Regions from separate parts of the Marinobacter sp. OP 3.4 genome, predicted to be linked through region 1. Evidence: predicted binding sites of a transcription regulator. Region 1 holds the regulator's gene; the other holds the start of a gene.
What was found. Region 1 encodes LexA, which represses DNA repair genes until DNA is damaged. Its sites were predicted from a motif close to CTGTNTNNNNANACAG; they were not measured.
Positions count from the first base shown of each region.

Region 2: imuA (translesion DNA synthesis-associated protein ImuA) is a predicted target of LexA. The motif match lies at 7,686-7,701, and genes of this name have one in related genera.

Region 1 covers NZ_JAVVLT010000065.1:44,645-53,214, forward strand. Annotated here, with positions in the region: gene RO069_RS12025 (gamma-glutamyl-gamma-aminobutyrate hydrolase family protein) at 1-644, opposite strand, end outside; gene RO069_RS12030 (amidoligase family protein) at 637-1,638, opposite strand; gene lexA (transcriptional repressor LexA) at 1,906-2,514, shown strand; gene RO069_RS12040 (cell division inhibitor SulA) at 2,588-3,109, shown strand; gene RO069_RS12045 (hypothetical protein) at 3,189-3,449, opposite strand; gene RO069_RS12050 (DUF6586 family protein) at 3,479-3,952, opposite strand; gene RO069_RS12055 (SOS cell division inhibitor) at 4,142-4,471, shown strand; gene RO069_RS12060 (sigma-54 dependent transcriptional regulator) at 4,707-6,161, shown strand; gene RO069_RS12065 (sensor histidine kinase) at 6,304-7,578, shown strand; gene RO069_RS12070 (sigma-54-dependent transcriptional regulator) at 7,603-8,570, shown strand, end outside.
Region 2 covers NZ_JAVVLT010000006.1:44,190-52,759, forward strand. Annotated here, with positions in the region: gene oadA (sodium-extruding oxaloacetate decarboxylase subunit alpha) at 1-786, shown strand, start outside; gene RO069_RS00690 (sodium ion-translocating decarboxylase subunit beta) at 800-2,134, shown strand; gene RO069_RS00695 (error-prone DNA polymerase) at 2,428-5,550, opposite strand; gene RO069_RS00700 (Y-family DNA polymerase) at 5,561-6,979, opposite strand; gene imuA (translesion DNA synthesis-associated protein ImuA) at 6,976-7,671, opposite strand; gene RO069_RS00710 (hypothetical protein) at 7,904-8,570, opposite strand, start outside.

The DNA.
Region 1 (8,570 bases):
TGGTAGAGCAGGTATTCCGGGTGCCATTGCACCCCCATCAGCCATTGCCCGTGGGTGTTCTCAAACGCCTGGACAAACAGGTCGTCGTCCAGGGCGCTGACCCTGAGCCCACGGCCAAGCCACTGGATGGCCTGGCTGTGGATGCGGTTGGCGCCGATACTTCGCGACCTTATGATCCTGCCAAGCCGGGTTGGTTCCACCACGCGAATCCTTTGCAAGGGTAGCAGCAGTGGTCGATGGCGGGTATGAACCCTTAGCGGGGTCACGTCCTGGCACAGGGAGCCGCCCCGATACACGTTGATCAGTTGTGCGCCACGACATATCCCCAGTACCGGCAGATGCAGTCGTTCTGCTTCCCGTAGCAGCATCTGGTCAGTGCGGTCCCGCTTGCGGTCGTACCGGGCCTTAACCTGGGGCTGCTGGCCATACAGGTCGGGGTGGATATGGGTGCCGCCGGACAGCACGATGCCATCCAGCAGGGACACGTCAATGTCGCGTCCCGGGCGGATGAAATGGGTATGGGCCCCGTAAAGCCGCAGCCCCAGGCTGATCAGCCGGTCCGAGGTGCGCCGGCGGGCGGGGCCACTGATGCCAATGGTCAGCCCCGGCACCTCCCGGTCGTCGTCGGTATGAGGGTCAGACATAGCCCCGGTTCTCCAGCCATTGCTGACAGCGGCTGCGCCAGGTGCTGGTCAGGTTCCTGAAGGACAGGGTCCGGCCCTCACGGAACAGGTCGTTCAGTTCCTTCTGCTGTTTGGGGTGCGACACGATCTGCTCCAGCACCACCCAGTCGTTCCAGACCGTGGAGAAGTGCCAGGCCGGGTTGTCGATATCACAGTCCGGCAGCCGATAATGAAGCGTTGGCCTGGACTTGATCCGGGGGTCGTCCACGTACTCCGCAAGCAGGTCCGCATCCAGGTGGGCGAACAGTGGCAGCAGGTCCAGGGCCCGGTTGCGGGTGGGGTTGTCCTCCAGGTAGTCACGCATCAGGCCCTCAAGGTCCGGCGAATAGTCCTCCGCGATCAGGCGGTCCACATAACTGCCGGCCCAGGGTTCGATATAGTTGGTGAGCTTGCGGCTGAAATCCAGCTGGTGGCGGCCCTTGAGCCAGTCGTAGAGGGCGGCGAAGGTCTGCAGGTAGCGGCGCAGGGTATCCGCATCCAGGTTCGGCAGCTCGGGGTTGAGCTGGAGGCCGAAGGCGTAGAGGATGGCCTCCCGGCTGCCGACGGCTCCGGCTTCCCGCAACCGGTCCGACAGCACCTCGATGGTATCGAGCTGGTCAAAGGGCACCGGCGGCGAGACGATCTCCAGGGGTACCAGGCGTTCGGCGGCGTAGTCGATCATTTCCATGGCATGGCCGCCAAGCTCCCGCAGGGACTCCGGCACCCGTTCATCCCGCAGGTCCAGGTCCTTGATGGGGTCGGAGTCCAGCTCAACGGTGAATTCCCCCAGCGGCGTGTCCACCTTGCTCACGTACCGGCCGCTGTTGCGGGCGGTTCCATCCAGGATGTCCGCGGTCAGGGATACCAGCTTCTCGTAGCCCAGGCCCGAGATTTCGATCTCCACTCCCACTCTTCTGGTCTTTCCGTCCCGAGTGGTCATCACGTCGGGCATCCTGCAGCGACTGGCCATGGGCATTGCTCCCCAGTTTGGGTTGATGGTGGTTAGTCTGTCCATCCCGGTGGCCGGGGTGGTCTGTTGCTTTGAAAGACGCTCCGCCGTGAAGGACATGCCGGCTTCGAGCATACAGGGGTTTACACTGGATAAAATACTGTATAAAGTCTTGGTTACTGTATATAACCCCAGCATCGGCGGACACCAGTCCTGCCATTGTGCCAGAAATGGTACCGGAGATTGTGCCGGAGGAAGGCCGGGGCAGGGAACTGCCACAGGAGAGAAAGCGCCATGAAACTGACTGCAAGACAGAGCCAGGTACTGGATATCATTCGCCGCTACGTGGATGAGACCGGCTATCCGCCGACCCGGGCGGAAATTGCCCTGGAACTGGGTTTCCGTTCCGCCAACGCCGCCGAGGAACACCTGCGGGCACTGGCCCGCAAGGGTGCCATCGAGATGGTACCCGGCACCAGCCGTGGCATTCGCCTGCCCGAGGAGGAGGAAGACCCCGGCCTGCCGGTGGTCGGCCAGGTGGCGGCGGGTAACCCGATCCTCGCCCAGGAGAACATCGAGGACTACTGCAGCCTGCAGCCGGAGTTCTTCCATCCGTCAGCGGATTACCTGCTGCGGGTCAGGGGGATGAGCATGAAGGATATCGGCATCCTGGACGGTGACCTGCTGGCGGTGCATCGCACCCAGGACGTCCACAACGGTCAGGTGGTGGTCGCCCGGGTGGGGGAAGAGGTGACGGTCAAGCGTTTCCGCCGCGAAGGCCCCCAGGTGCAGCTCATCGCCGAGAACGAGGAATTCGAGCCGATTGTGGTGGACCTGCGTGAGCAGGAATTGGTGATTGAAGGGCTCGGGGTCGGCGTGATTCGCCGTTCCGACCTGCACTAGACGATTAAACCTGCACCAGACGAATAAAACAGTGGCCCCGGGCAAGGGGCCGCAGCGAATCCGGGAGGATCTCATGGAACAGTTGGGTTTGAGCATGAATATGGCCGCCATGCCTGCAACCGGCGCGATGGCGCCGCAGGCGGCGGTGCGGCCCCGGCGGTTGCATGCCGATGGGTCACCGGTTTCTTCCGGTCCGGCCCGGGTCGAGGCGTCCGGTCAGGCTCCGGCAACCGGCACGCCCCGGGCGAATGTGACGGAAGTCATCCTGCCGCCGGGTCAGGTGGAGAACTTCCAGTTGCTGCTGCCAATGCTGACGCAACTGAACCAGGAGCGTCGGTGGCTGGCATGGATTGATCCACCTCAGGAGCTGGTCAGCAAATGGCAGACCATGCACGGCATTGTCGCCAGTGAGCTGCTGGTACTGAGGTCCTCCCGTGACTATTCAGCCTTTGAGTTGGCGGAACGGGCCCTGGGCGCCGGCACCTGCCACGCCGTGGTGATGTGGACCAGCCGCCTGTCCAGTCATGATTTCGGCGCCCTGGAGCAGGCGTCGGCGCAGGGGCAGAGCCACGGAGTCATCCTCCGGACCCGGTAGCCGTTGCGTTGCGGGGAAGCAGCGTGCCTCGGGGCGTCAGGATGTAGCATGGCCCGACCGCGCCCCGGGCGCCTGCCATTCAGTGAAGGGTATGGTGGGCGTGAGGCTCGAAATCTTCCGGATCGGCATCCTCCCACTCGACGGCGTCGTTGATCTGTCCCACCGCCTGGATGCCGGCGTCGATCATGGCGCGGGCAACGGTCATATCCCGGTTTTCCATCAACTCACGGGCCTCCTGGGAGAAGGATATCCGGACCAGGGGCGCTGAGTCGTCATCCACGCGCTTGAGGGCGTAGTCGCCGTTGTTCAGTTGTACGATTTCAAAGAATGAAGGTGACATAGAATCCTTACTTCAGGCTTGGATGGCGGTTACCACTCGGCGTGCCGCTCACCCAGGTCGTTAACAAGTGTTTTCATGGCTGCCAGGGTGTCCAGCAAGCCCTCCGCGGAACGATCCGGGCCGGTGGCCGCGGATATCGCGATGACGTTATCCTCCGATACGTTCTTCTGCTGCTTTGGCGGCTGGTTCTGGGACAGTTCCAGTTGATCCAGGTGGTGCCACCAGCTATCGGGGGTACGGGACAGCTCGCCCAGGACCTCGGCGTCCGGTGTATCCGCGATCAGCGTGGACAGTTCTGCCAGGGAGCTCGGCATGGCGTGCTTGTCCTGGTGATAGCGGGCTACCAGGGCAAGCAGCAACTGCCGTGCGCGCAGGGACAGTTCGATCGCCCCCTGGATACAGGCCTCCCGCTCAGTGGTGGAAGCCTGATTCCGGGCGGACCGGGCCAACTGCGTGGCCAGGTAGATTTTCTGGGATACCAGGGACTGCCACTGTGATGACATGACGTACCAACCCTCGTGTGTCTGTCGTGTGACCTGGATGCGGAATAAACGTCCAAGTTTACCAGAACGTGGAGGGAATTTCTTCGTTATCGGGTGTTATTGTACGGTCGAAAGGTCAGGACTTTTGCGGAGGCCGGCCTGTATACTCGCGGATATAACCGGATTCCAGAACCAGCAAGGGGAGATGTCATGTCCGATGAAGCCAATCAGGCGCTGGCGCGCCTTGATCAGCGTATTGCCGACCTCTGGGAGGCATTGCAGGCCAGTGACTGGGACCGGTTGGCGGATCTGAATCGTGATGTCCGCAATCTCGTTGATCCGGTGATGAAGGCCCTGGAGCGGGAGCAGTTGCCGCTGGAGGCGGTCCAGCAGCGGCTCTCCGAACTGGACGGCTTTGTCCGGGAAGCCGATGCCGCCGCCCGGGAGGCCCGGGACGAAGCCCGGGATGCGCTGGAGCAGGCGGGCCAGAACCGCAAGGCGGCCAATGCCTATGCCAGGGTGTCGAGCCGTAACCGGTGATCCGCATTCCTTGGCGAGGTCGGGTACCCGTCGGGATGGGAGCGGTGACAGATCCGCACTGGTCCTTTGCGTCATAAAATTGACTCTCTCTCCGTTAACGTCTTAAATACCGCACAAATAATCAAGACTCCGTAGCCTCACAGGCGCCGGAAGAAGAGCGTGCGGAAACTGCCGTCCCCGACAGGTGTACCCGCACGGAACCACAACGCTGCGCTGACCAAGAGATTTCATCTGCATGTCGATGACCGATACTGTGCTGGTATTGAGCAAGGACGCGTCACGAGCCAGAGATCTGAAGACCATTCTTGAATTTGTGGGCGAGGAAACCGTCCTGGATGACGGGCCTTCCCGCGATTTACTGACCACCGATGATGAGCAGGCCCGGGCCGACCTTGGGGTGGCGATTATTGCCAGCGAGGAGCCGGCGGATGTTGTTGATGACATCGGCATGGTGTGCAGTGCGGAACCTGGCCTGCCGATCCTGGTGGTGGGTAATCCGGACCTGGAGGCCCTGGACGACGATTGCCGGGAGCGGGTCATTGCGCGCCTTGAGTGGCCACCCAACTACACCAAGTTCGTGGATTCCCTGTACCGCGCCCAGATTTTCCGTGACCAGTACCTGCGCAGCCGTGGTCGCGGCCCCGGGCAGCAAAGGGGCATCATGCTGTTCCGCAGCCTGGTGGGAACCTCCCGCAGCGTCAAGGGCGTGCGGGAACTGATGGCGCAGGTGGCGGACAAGGACGTCAGCGTGCTGATCACCGGCGAGTCCGGTACCGGCAAGGAAGTGGTGGCCCGCAACCTGCACTACCACTCCCCCCGCCGCGAAAAGCCCTTTGTCCCGGTCAATTGTGGCGCGATACCGGCGGAACTGCTGGAGAGCGAGCTGTTTGGCCACGAGAAAGGGGCATTCACCGGCGCCATCACTGCCCGGGTCGGGCGTTTCGAGTTGGCGGAAGGGGGCACCCTGTTCCTGGATGAAATCGGCGACATGCCCCTGAACATGCAGGTGAAGATCCTCCGCGTCCTGCAGGAGCGCACCTTCGAGAAGGTGGGCAGCAACCGTACCCAGAGTGCCGATGTGCGGATTGTTGCCGCCACCCACAAGAACCTTGAGGACATGATCGAGAAGGGGGATTTCCGGGAGGACCTCTACTACCGGCTCAATGTCTTTCCCATCGAGATGCCGGCGTTACGGGAACGGGCGGAGGACATTCCGCTACTGATCAACGAACTGATTGCCCGCATGGAAAAGGAAAAGCGGGGCTCCCTTCGACTCAACTCCGCCGCCATCCTGAGCCTGTGTCGCCATGACTGGCCCGGCAACGTGCGGGAGCTGGCCAACCTGGTGGAGCGCCTCGCCATCATGCATCCCTTTGGCGTGATCGGTGTGCAGGAGCTGCCGAAGAAGTTCCGCTACGTGGATGACTATGACGAGACGCCGGTCATGGAGGACAGCACCATGCCATCGGGCGTGCCGGGCCTGGTGGGCCTGGACGCCCCGGCGCTGCTGCCGGTCAACGGCATTGACCTGAAGGACTACCTGTCGAACCTGGAAAAGCAGTTGATCCAGCAGGCCCTGGACGAGACCAACGGGGTGGTCGCCCGGGCTGCGGAGAAGTTGCGTATCCGACGGACCACGCTGGTGGAAAAGGTTCGCAAGTACGGTCTCCGGGAGGAAGAAGAGGGCTGACGGTTTTTTGTCAGCTTCCTCTCTCAATCCGGTTCCAATTCTATTTTTCTCTTCTTACCCATTGTAAATAAAGAAGAAATATTACCTGGCACGGCTCCTGCTAATTCGCCCCTGATTCATTACATTATGGTCAGGGGGAAGCATGAGACAGTTCCAGACGGCAATACCTGCCTCCCGTTCCGGGGAGTCCGGCTCGGCGACCAACGCGGCGGCCGAAGCCAATGACAAGGTAACCGCGCTGTTTCCATCGCAGAATGAGGATGCCGCCGTCGATACGGCTCTGGACCTGTTCAACCAGATGTCACGGCAGATTACCGACTCCTACCGCACCCTGGAGTCCCGGGTGAACCAGCTTTCCGGTGAACTGACCGCGGAGACCCGCCAGCGCCAGCACGAACTGGAGGAGAAGGAGCGGCTGGCGGATCGCCTGTCGACGCTGCTTTCCGCACTGCCCGCCGGTGTGATTGTGCTGGACAGCCAGGGCGCCGTGGCCCAGTGCAATCCCGCAGCGGTGGCGCTGTTGGGGGAGCCGCTGGAAGGCGAACGCTGGGTGAGCGTTATCCAGCGCTGCTTTGCCCCCCGGCGGGACGATGGCCATGAGGTGTCCCTCAAGGATGGCCGTCGCGTCAGCATCGAGATCCGGACCATGGAGAATGAGCCGGGCCAGTTGATCCTGCTGACCGACCTGACCGAAACCCGCCAGCTGCAGGCCCAGCTTGCCCATGCCCAGCGACTGTCGGCCATGGGCCGCATGGTCGCCTCCCTGGCCCACCAGATCCGTACTCCACTGTCGGCGGCGATCCTCTACGGTGGACACCTGTCCCAGCCGGACCTGGACGAGGAATTGCGCCAGCGCTGTGCCGACCGCCTGATGTCCCGGCTTACCCACCTGGAGTCCCAGGTGCGGGACATGCTGACCTTTGCCCGGGGTGAGACCCGTCTTGCGGAGGCACTGTCCTCAGGGCAGGTGGCGGAAGGTCTGCAGGCAGCGGTGGATGGGCTGAAACTGGCCGATGATCAACAGGTCATGGTCAGCGCCGACGGTCCGGAGGTCCCCCTGATGTGCAACCGCGAGGCCCTGGTGGGGGCCTGCATCAACCTGGTGAACAACAGCCTGGAAGCCGGCGCGAAGCAGGTGGCCCTGACCCTGGTGGGTACCCGGGACGAGCTGGAGATTGCCGTGGTGGACGATGGCCCGGGCTTTCCCGGGGACAAGGTCAACGAACTGATGGAAGCCTTCTACACCACCAAGTCCCACGGCACCGGCCTTGGGCTGGCCGTGGTGCAGGCAGTGGTCAAGGCCCACAACGGGCAGTTCAGCCTGGCTGCCATGCCCCGGGGAGGCGCCTGTGCGTCGATCCGGCTGCCGGCGGCCCGTACCACTACCGCGCCCAATAACCAGACCACACATTCCTGACAGGAAGGATAGTCGGAGGACGTCATGGCCCGACCCCAGATTCTTATCGTTGAAGACGACCACGACCTGCGTGAAGCGCTGGTCACCACCCTTGAGCTGGCCCGTTTCCGGGTGCGGGAAGCCGCCACCGGTGAAAAGGCCCTGGAAGAACTGGCCCGCGGGCCGGTGGATATGGTGGTCAGCGACGTCAACATGCCGGGCATGTCCGGCCATGATCTGCTGGCGGAAGTGCTGCGGCATTATCCCGGCCTGCCGATGATGCTGATCACCGCCTACGGTCAGATCAGTGATGCCGTCAACGCCATGCAGACCGGTGCCATCGATTACCTGGTCAAGCCGTTCGAACCCCAGGTGCTGGTGGACGCGGTGGAGAAGGTGATCGGTGCCGGTGCCCGCCGTAACCGTCGGAGCGACGACCCGGTGGCGGAAGATCCCATCAGCAAGCGTCTGTTCCAGTTGGCGAAGAAGGTGGCCGCCAGCGACTCCACGGTGATGATCTCCGGGGAGAGCGGCACCGGCAAGGAAGTGCTGGCGCGGTTTATCCACCAGAACTCCAGCCGTGATGATCAGCCGTTCGTGGCCATCAACTGCGCGGCCATTCCGGAGAACATGCTGGAGGCCATCCTGTTCGGTCACGAGAAGGGGGCGTTTACCGGCGCCCATGCCTCGTCACCGGGCAAGTTCGAGCAGGCCAATGGTGGCACCATCCTGCTGGACGAGATTTCGGAGATGGACCTGGGCCTGCAGTCGAAACTGCTGCGGGTGCTGCAGGAACGTGAAGTGGAGCGGGTCGGCGGACGCCGCACCATCAACCTGGATGTCCGTGTCCTGGCCACCACCAACCGTGACCTGGCGGAGTACGTGCGAGAGGGCAAGTTCCGGGAGGACCTGTACTATCGCCTGAGCGTGCTGCCCATGCATTGGCACCCGCTGCGGGACCGCCCGAGGGATATCCTGCCCCTGGCGGAACACCTGTTGCGCCAGCACAGCCG
Region 2 (8,570 bases), on a different contig from region 1:
CCGCTGGTGACGCCGACCTCCCAGATCGTGGGTACCCAGGCGGTACTGAACGTTCTGACCGGCGAGCGCTACAAGTCCATCTCCAAGGAAACCGCCGCCATCCTCAAGGGTGAGTACGGCGCTGCACCGTCTGACTTCAACAAGGAGCTGCAGGAGCGGGTTCTTGAGGGCAAGGAACCGGTTACCTGCCGTCCGGCGGATCTGATCGAGCCGGAAATGGACAAGCTGACCGAGGAACTCCGGAAGCTGGCGGAAGAGAAGAACATCAAGCTGGCGGACCAGGAAGTGGACGATGTTCTGACTTACGCCCTGTTCCCGCAGATCGGCCTGAAGTTCCTGGAGAACCGTGGCAATCCGGACGCCTTTGAGCCGGTACCCACCGCTGAGGACGCCGCTGCGGCTTCCGCACCGGCCAAGTCCGCGGGCGGCCCGGAAACCTATACCGTCACCGTGAATGGCAAGGAGTACGTGGTTGCCGTTTCCGAAGGTGGTGAAATCAGCCAGGTCGAAGCCAAGGGTGGGGCCGGTGCGGCACCTGCAGCCACAGCTGTGCCCGCTCCCGCCGCCGGCGAGGGTGAACCCCTGGTCGCTCCCCTGGGCGGCAACATCTTCAAGGTGAACGTCTCTCCGGGCGATCAGGTTGAGGAAGGCGATGTACTGATCATCCTCGAAGCCATGAAGATGGAAACTGAGGTTCGGGCACCCAAGGCCGGTACTATCGGCGAAGTCTTCATCAAGGTCGGTGATGCCGTCTCTCCTGATGATGAAATGCTGACAATCGCATAAGGGCCAGCATTCCATGGATAAATTACTAACGCTGTGGACGGGCAGTGGCCTGTTCAATATAGAACCTGGTCAGGTGGTGATGATCGCCGTTGGCCTTCTTCTACTGTTCCTTGCGATCCGCAAGGGGTTTGAGCCGTTGCTGCTGGTACCCATCGGGTTCGGCGGTATCCTGGCGAATATCCCGGAGGCAGGGCTTGCCCTGACTGCGGCGGAAAATGCCATCCACTTCGCGCTGAAGGGCGGTAATGCCGAGATTCTTGCCGCGCTGGCCGCGCCTCTGGATGTGGCCTATCAGGCCGGGCAGGCGATCACGCCCGAGTTGAAGGACGCCTTCAAGGTGGCGGTGAAAGAGGCCAGCTACTCCGAGATGGCGATGGCGAACTCCATTGCGCAGGATTTCGGTTACGGCAATGGCATGCTGTATAACTTCTACTCCGTGGTTATCGGCAGCACCATCGGGCCGCTGGTGATCTTCATGGGTGTGGGGGCAATGACCGACTTCGGTCCTTTGCTGGCCAACCCGAAGACCATGCTGCTGGGCGCGGCTGCCCAGTTCGGTATCTTCGGTACCGTGCTGGGTGCGGCGCTGCTCGACTGGCTGGGTGTTCTTGATTTCACCATCCTGGAAGCGGCAGCCATCGGTATTATCGGTGGCGCGGATGGTCCCACATCCATCTACGTTTCCAGCGTACTGGCTCCGCATCTGCTGGGCGCCATCGCGGTGTCGGCCTATGCCTACATGGCGATGGTGCCGATGATTCAGCCGCCGATCATGAAGGCGCTGACGACCAAGGAAGAGCGGGAAATGAAGATGAGCCAGCTGCGTCCGGTCAGCAAGCGGGAGAAGATCACCTTCCCGCTGGTGGTGCTGATCGCCGTGGTGCTGTTCCTGCCGGATGCGGCACCCCTGCTGGGCATGTTCTGCTTCGGTAACCTGATGCGTGAGTGTGGCGTGGTTGAGCGTCTGAGCGATACTGCCCAGAACGCGCTGATCAACATCACCACCATTTTCCTTGGCCTGTCCGTGGGTTCCAAGCTGATGGCGGACAAGTTCCTGGATGCCCAGACCCTGGGTATCCTGGCGCTGGGTATCGTCGCCTTCGCTGTGGGTACTGCCTGTGGTGTTCTGATGGCCAAACTGATGAACTCCATGGTGAAAGAGAAGATCAACCCGCTGATCGGTTCTGCCGGTGTATCCGCGGTGCCAATGGCGGCGCGGGTCTCCAACAAGGTTGGTCTTGAGGCCAACCCGCAGAACTTCCTGCTGATGCACGCCATGGGGCCGAACGTGGCTGGTGTTATCGGCTCTGCGGTGGCAGCCGGTGTGATGATCAAGCTGCTTAGCTGATTGTTTTTGCTGGTAGTCTGAAAGCCCCGAAAGACATTTAGTCTTTCGGGGCTTTTTTGTCTGGGACTAATGGTGATTGGCCTGGGGGTATGGGTGGCCCTTTCTCCGCTGCAATTCAGGGGCCGTCCCTGGCACCCGCCTTGCTCCGCGCCATCCCTGGCGCTGCTGCGAAAGGGCCACCCATACCCCCAGACCGATAGGCTCATTGCGGGCCTGAAAGGGAAAATATCAGTATGTCCCTGGAGCCATGCTCCCAATTAGCCGGCGAGGTGCAATGGATACTAGCGATAGTCTTATTGAAAATCCCGGGAGGCCACCGGCAGGGTATGAATCAGGTGGCTCAGGTCCGTCAGCTTCCCGGCCATGATGTGAACGATATCCCCCTCACGCTCCACAATGCCCTTCACATGCAGCAACCGCGATGTCAGCAGAGGTTTGCGTTGCTGCCGGGCGGTGTTTAACCAGACCACCACATTGATGTTGCCGAATTCGTCTTCCAGGGTCACAAAGGTCACGCCGGAGGCGGAACCGGGGCGCTGGCGACCGGTGACCAGGCCGGCAACCTGGACCGGGCGGTTGGGTTCGGCGGTTTTCAGTTGCTGGGAGTTCAGGCAGTTGCGCAGTTCGCCCTGTTCCCGCAGCAGGGCCAGGGGATGCCGTTGCAGGCTGAGGCCCTGGCTGGCGTAATCCGCCAGGATATTCTGGCCTTCCGATGGCTCCGGGAGGTTGATGTCATCCTGCTCTGCCCGGTAGTTATCGTCATCACCGGCCTCGGAAACCCAAAGGGGCGCGGCGGGCTCGTGTCCCAGTAATTGCCAGTAACTCTGGTGGCGATGGCCGCTGATGCCCTCCAGTGCATTGGCGCCAGCCAGCAGTTCCAGGTCCCGTTGGGGCAGTGCGGTACGCTGGCGCAGTTCCCGGACACTGGTGTAGCCGCCGGGTGGTCTCTGCCGGCACAGGGTATCGGCACTGGCCGGATTCAGGCCCCTGATCTGCCGAAGGCCGACCCGCAAGTGCTTTTCGGGCCCCTCCAGGGTGTAGTCCCAGTGGCTGTGATTTACATCGGCTGGTAGCACGGTGACATCATGACGACGGGCATCCTGGATCAGTTGCGACGGCGAGTAGAAGCCCATGGGCTGGCTGTTCAGTAAGCCGCAGTAGAAGGCGGCGGGGTGGTGACATTTGATCCAGGCGGAGATATACACCAGCAGGGCAAAACTGGCGGAATGGGACTCGGGGAAGCCGTAGCCCCCAAACCCGCAGATCTGCTGGTACAGCCGCTCAGCAAAATCCTCGTCGTGGCCGCGGGCCCGCATGCCGTTGATCAGCTTGTCCCGGAACGGTGTCAGGTCGCCATGGGACTTCCAGGCCGCCATGGCCCGGCGCAACCGGTCGGCCTCGCCAGCGGTGAAGCCGGCGGCCACCATGGCCAGTTTGATGGCCTGCTCCTGAAAGATGGGGACCCCCAGGGTCCGTTCCAGCACCGCCCGGACGTCGTCGTTGGGGTAGGTGGGTTTCTCCAGGCCATGCCGTCGTTTGAGGTAGGGATGCACCATATCCCCCTGGATGGGGCCGGGGCGGACAATGGCGACCTGGATGACCAGGTCGTAGTACTTTTCCGGTCGCAGGCGCGGCAGCATGTTGATCTGGGCCCGGGACTCCACCTGGAAGACGCCGATACTGTCGCCGCTCTGCAGCATCCGGTAGGTTTCTTTCTCCTCCCGTTTGATGCCCTGCATGGTCAGGGGCTTACCGTCCTTCCCGGGGATCAGTGCCAGGGCCTTGCGGATGGCGGTCAGCATGCCCAGGGCCAGTACGTCCACCTTCATCAGCCCCAGGCTTTCCAGGTCGTCCTTGTCCCACTGGATCACCGTGCGGTTTTCCATGGCGGCGTTTTCCGTGGGTACCAGTTCCGCCAGCGGGCCCGAACTGATCACGAAGCCGCCCACATGCTGGGACAGGTGCCGGGGGAAGCCCAGCAGGGTCTTCACCAGGGTAAAGAACTGGTTGGCGACGCGCTCGTGACGGGTCAGCCCCTTGTCCAGGATCTGGCCGCGCCAGTCGGTTTCCCGGTCCCGCCAGTCGATGCCGTTGAGCAGTTGCTCCACCTGTACCGGATCAAAACCCAGGGCCTTGCCCACATCCCGGATAGCGCTGCGGGGGCGGTAACGGATGACCGTGGCTGCCAGGGCCGCCCGTTCCCGTCCATAGCGCCGGTAGATGTACTGGATGACTTCCTCACGGCGTTCGTGTTCAAAGTCCACGTCGATATCCGGGGGTTCGCCGCGATCCTTCGAGATAAACCGTTCGAACAGCAGCTCCACCTGGCGGGGATCCACCTCGGTGATGCCCAGGCAATAGCAGACCGCTGAGTTGGCCGCCGATCCCCGGCCCTGGCAGAGGATGTCCTGGCTGCGGGCAAAGCTGACAATGTCCTGGATGGTCAGGAAGTAGTGCTCGTATTGCATCTGATGGATCAGGGCCAGTTCCTTGTGGATCTGTGCCCGGATATCCGCTGGCGTGCCGTCCGGAAACCGCCGTTGTTCGCCCTGGCGGGTCAGTTCCTGTAGCCAGCTGGCCGGGGTCTCGCCGGGGGGGATCAGTTCCGATGGATATTCGTAATGGAGCTCGGACGGTCGGAAGGTGCACTGTTCGGCAATGGTCAGGGTCTCCTGCAACCAGGCTTCCGGGAACAGCCGCGCCAGCACGGGCAGGGGACGCAGGTAGCGTTCACCGTTCTGGAACAGGTGATGGCCGGCGTCTTCCAGGCTGGTGTTGTGGCGGATGGCGGTGAGCACGTCCTGAAGAGGCTGGCGATGCCGGCAGTGCATGTGCACCTCGCCGGTGGCGGCGATGGGGCGTCCGAGCTGTTGTGAAAGGGCATGGATACGCTGCAGGCGTTGGTCCTCCCCGGATTCCAGGGTGCGACTGGCCGCCAGCCAGAGCTGGTCCGGGAACAGGCTCAGCAGCCATTCACCGGTGCGACGTGCCTCGCCAAACCGGCCCTGCTCCGGTGCCGGTGGCAGCCACAGGCAGAGGCAGTGGTCCAGGGCATGGGTTTCCAAGTCCTCTGGCAGCAGTTGATAGTGGCCTTTCGGGGCCCGGCGCCGGGCGGTGGTGATCAGTCGGCAGAGCTGTCCATAGCCCACCAGGGTGCGGGCCAGCAGGATGAGTCGGGTAGGGGCCGGGTTGGGGGCACCCGGCTCCAGTTCGAAATAGCTGCCGGTGATCAGGGCCACCGGACTTTTCCTCAGGGCCTGCCAGGCCCGGGGCATACCGGCCACGGAGCAAGTGTCGGTAATGGCCAGGGCCCGGTACTTCAGCTCCAGGGCCTTCTCCGCCAGTTCGTGGGGGTGGGAGGCGCCGGTGAGGAAGGTGAAATTGCTGAAGCAGTGCAGCTCGGCATAACCGTTCATGGGGCGTCTCCTAACCAAACCAGCCATGGACGAACCAGTTCTGCTGGTTGTCCCGATAGACCCAGGCCAGTTGTCCGGTGGCAAGGCGGGCAATGTAGTAATCCCGCATCACCCGGGCGCCATCCCACCAGCCTCCGCTGATGCGCTCGGGGCTGCTGAGCCAGGCCTCTGGTGTGGTGTCCAGGGGGCTCGGGTGTGGCAATAGCCACAGCGGGCGCAGGGGCAGGTGCGCCATAGCCCCGCTGTGGCCTTGGTGTCCGGTGGTCAGGCTGCGGGTGCTCCAGGCCCGTTCCGGTCGGTGGTCCGCCGCCGGGGCCAGGTGACTGAGGGCCTGCTCCCCCAGCCGGGCCTGCAGGCGGCTGACCAGGGTGTGCCAGGCTTCGCCGGGATCGGTGGCTTCCCCCAGCAGATCCGTGTTGGTAGCAGCCTGGCGGCCCAGGAAGCGGGTGACCTTCAGCTCCAGGGTTTCCACCGGTGCCTGGAGCGGGTGCTGTTCCAGGCGAATCCTGAGCAGACCCAGGAAGGCGTCCGCCCGGTGTTCGGGGCCGGTGGTGCGTACCCGCAGGCGGCTGGGCTCCCGGCGATAATGGTGGAGTATCAGCAACAGGCTGTCGGTGTCCTGCTGTCGCCATTGCAGGTCATTTTCCAGTTCCGACAGCATCCGTTGCAGGGCAAACAGCAGGCCCTGGGCTTTCTCCACGGGCAGGCTGAAATCCGCCCGTTGCCGGAAGTGATGGGGTGGCTGCCAACTGGTCTGCGGATCCGGTCGCTGCCCCTGTAGCCGCTGGACATAGGCCAGGGTTTCCGGCGCCAGGCGGCGGGCCAGTTCCGGGGCCGGCAGCCGGAAGACCTGGCCCAGGGTGGTCAGGCCCAGACGGGTCAGGCGTTGCAGGGTGCGTTCATCAAAGCCGGCATGGGCCAGGGGGAGCGCCTCCAGCTGACCGAGCATGTGCGATGCCTCCCCGGTACAGCAATGGACCCCGGCCCGGGCCAGCAGGCGGGCCGACAGGGGGGTCGCACCGGTGGTCAGGGTGGCGTTCAGCTGTCGTTCGTCCAGGGCCTGCTGGAGTTTCTGTCGCAATGTTTCCAGGTCACCGTACAGTCGCTGTACGCTGGCGGCCTCCGCCAGCAGGCCGTCTGGGGGATGCAGGGTGATCCGGTCCATGTAGCGGTACAGCCAGTGGGCCTGTTGCTCCAGTATCTCGCCCTGGCGGGCATCGTCGGCGTGGATCATGACCAGTTCCGGCGCCAGGTTGAGGGCGGTCTTCAGGGCCATGCCCGGCTGAATGCCCAGCTCCCTGGCCCGGGGGCAGGCCTGCAGCACCTGCCGGGTGCTGTGGGACAGCACCGCCAGCGGCCCGGTATCGTGCCGGGAGCGGTCGATATGGTCCAGCAGCAGGTGCCGGAAATGCAGGTATAGCCAGGTCATGGTGCCGGTCCGTCAGGCCAGGGCCCGCGGATCACCGTGGCGGAGGGTTCCCGGTTGCTCTGTCCCGCCCGGGCCTTCAGGGGCAGGGTGCAGCCTTCACCGGGCCAGCTTCCCCGCCGCTTGAGGATGTTGATCCGCAGGTCCAGGGAAGGATCGGGTGCCAGCTCCAGGCGCAGGGCGGCCGGGGAGCTCTGGTGGGCTTCCCGCCGGGACTGGAACAGGATGCAACTGCTCTGGCCGGCCTCGGCCGCCAGTTGCAGGCGGCGGATGTCCCGGGCGGCCATGGTGCCGGGCCAGGCCATGACCAGGCCGGTGACGGTGGAGCGCAGGCAGTTTTCCAGGGTCCATAGAAGATCCGGGTGGGATTCGGTCCGAACGACCACCAACTGGTCCAGGTCGATATCCTCACGGGCCAGGGCGGGGGCGTAGGGTGTCATGGGAGGGTTAACCCAGAACACCACCTGTTTACGGTGGGTTACCCGCCGCAGCAGGGGCAGTACCAGTTGCAGTTCACCGATCCCGGGGGCGTCCAGCAGGCATTCGCTGAGGGCGCCCCGGGGCCATCCGAGGCCGCCAAGCTGTTCGTCCAGGGCGGCGAACCCGGTGGGGTCCGGCGCGGGTGTGGTGGTCTTCCGGCGGTGCCCGTGCCACAGGCGGGCGTCCGTGAACAGGATGTTCAGCAGGTCATTCATGGTTCAATCCGATACTGTTTAAATATACAGTATTATGAACCCTGGAGTATTTCAACGATAGTGCTGACCTGTTACCGTGAGGATGAACCTGTGTAGCGCGTCGCAAAGTATGAGATCTCAGGCCATAAAGGATGAGACGCCGGGCCGCAGTCAAATTAAAGGCGCTTTAACCTTGAGTTAGGTTGCCCACCAAGCCACGTTTTTCAGCAGCTTGGCGGACAGGCCTTTAACGTTAAGCCCCAGTGAAAACCGGTGTCTGCCAAGTTCCAGTTGTTAAGGTGAGTCCCTCAGCAGCAGTATTGTTTATACCGCTCGCATCCGTGGAGGATGGGTTATGGTAGGCAACACCAGACGCGGCCAAGGCGTGCGTGTGGTTGTTTTGCAGGCGGACTCGGGCTGCATTGGACGCGATGGCGATGGAGTACTTCTGGGTTTCGGTCTCTCCCTCCTCCCCGAAAACACAGTCTTCAACCGAACAGTCCTCAGAAGCACGGATGCTGACCGCTGCCGTTGAAGTCAGCCCACCACCGTTGGCGTTATTGCGTTTGAAGGTTATGTTACGGATTCGACATCTCCTAGATAAGACGCTGTCGCTGCCCAATAGCGCACCATAGAGGTCAGCATCTACAATCTCTCCATCTTCCAGCAATAGACCGTCAACAGCGGTGCCGCAAAAGCTGCCTCCGGCAGTATCGCCGCTTATATCAATGCCAGAAATATGAACGTCCCGGCACTGCTCGAAGCTCATGCCGAAATTGTTGTTTCCGTTCAGCTTCTGTCCAACTACCCGAAGGCCTCTGCCTTTAACCGACATCGGAACCGGGTCAAGCGTTTCGCTTCGATGGCTCCCGACAACCCGGATCCCGTACCCGTAACAAGCGTTGATGGAAAGGTTTTCG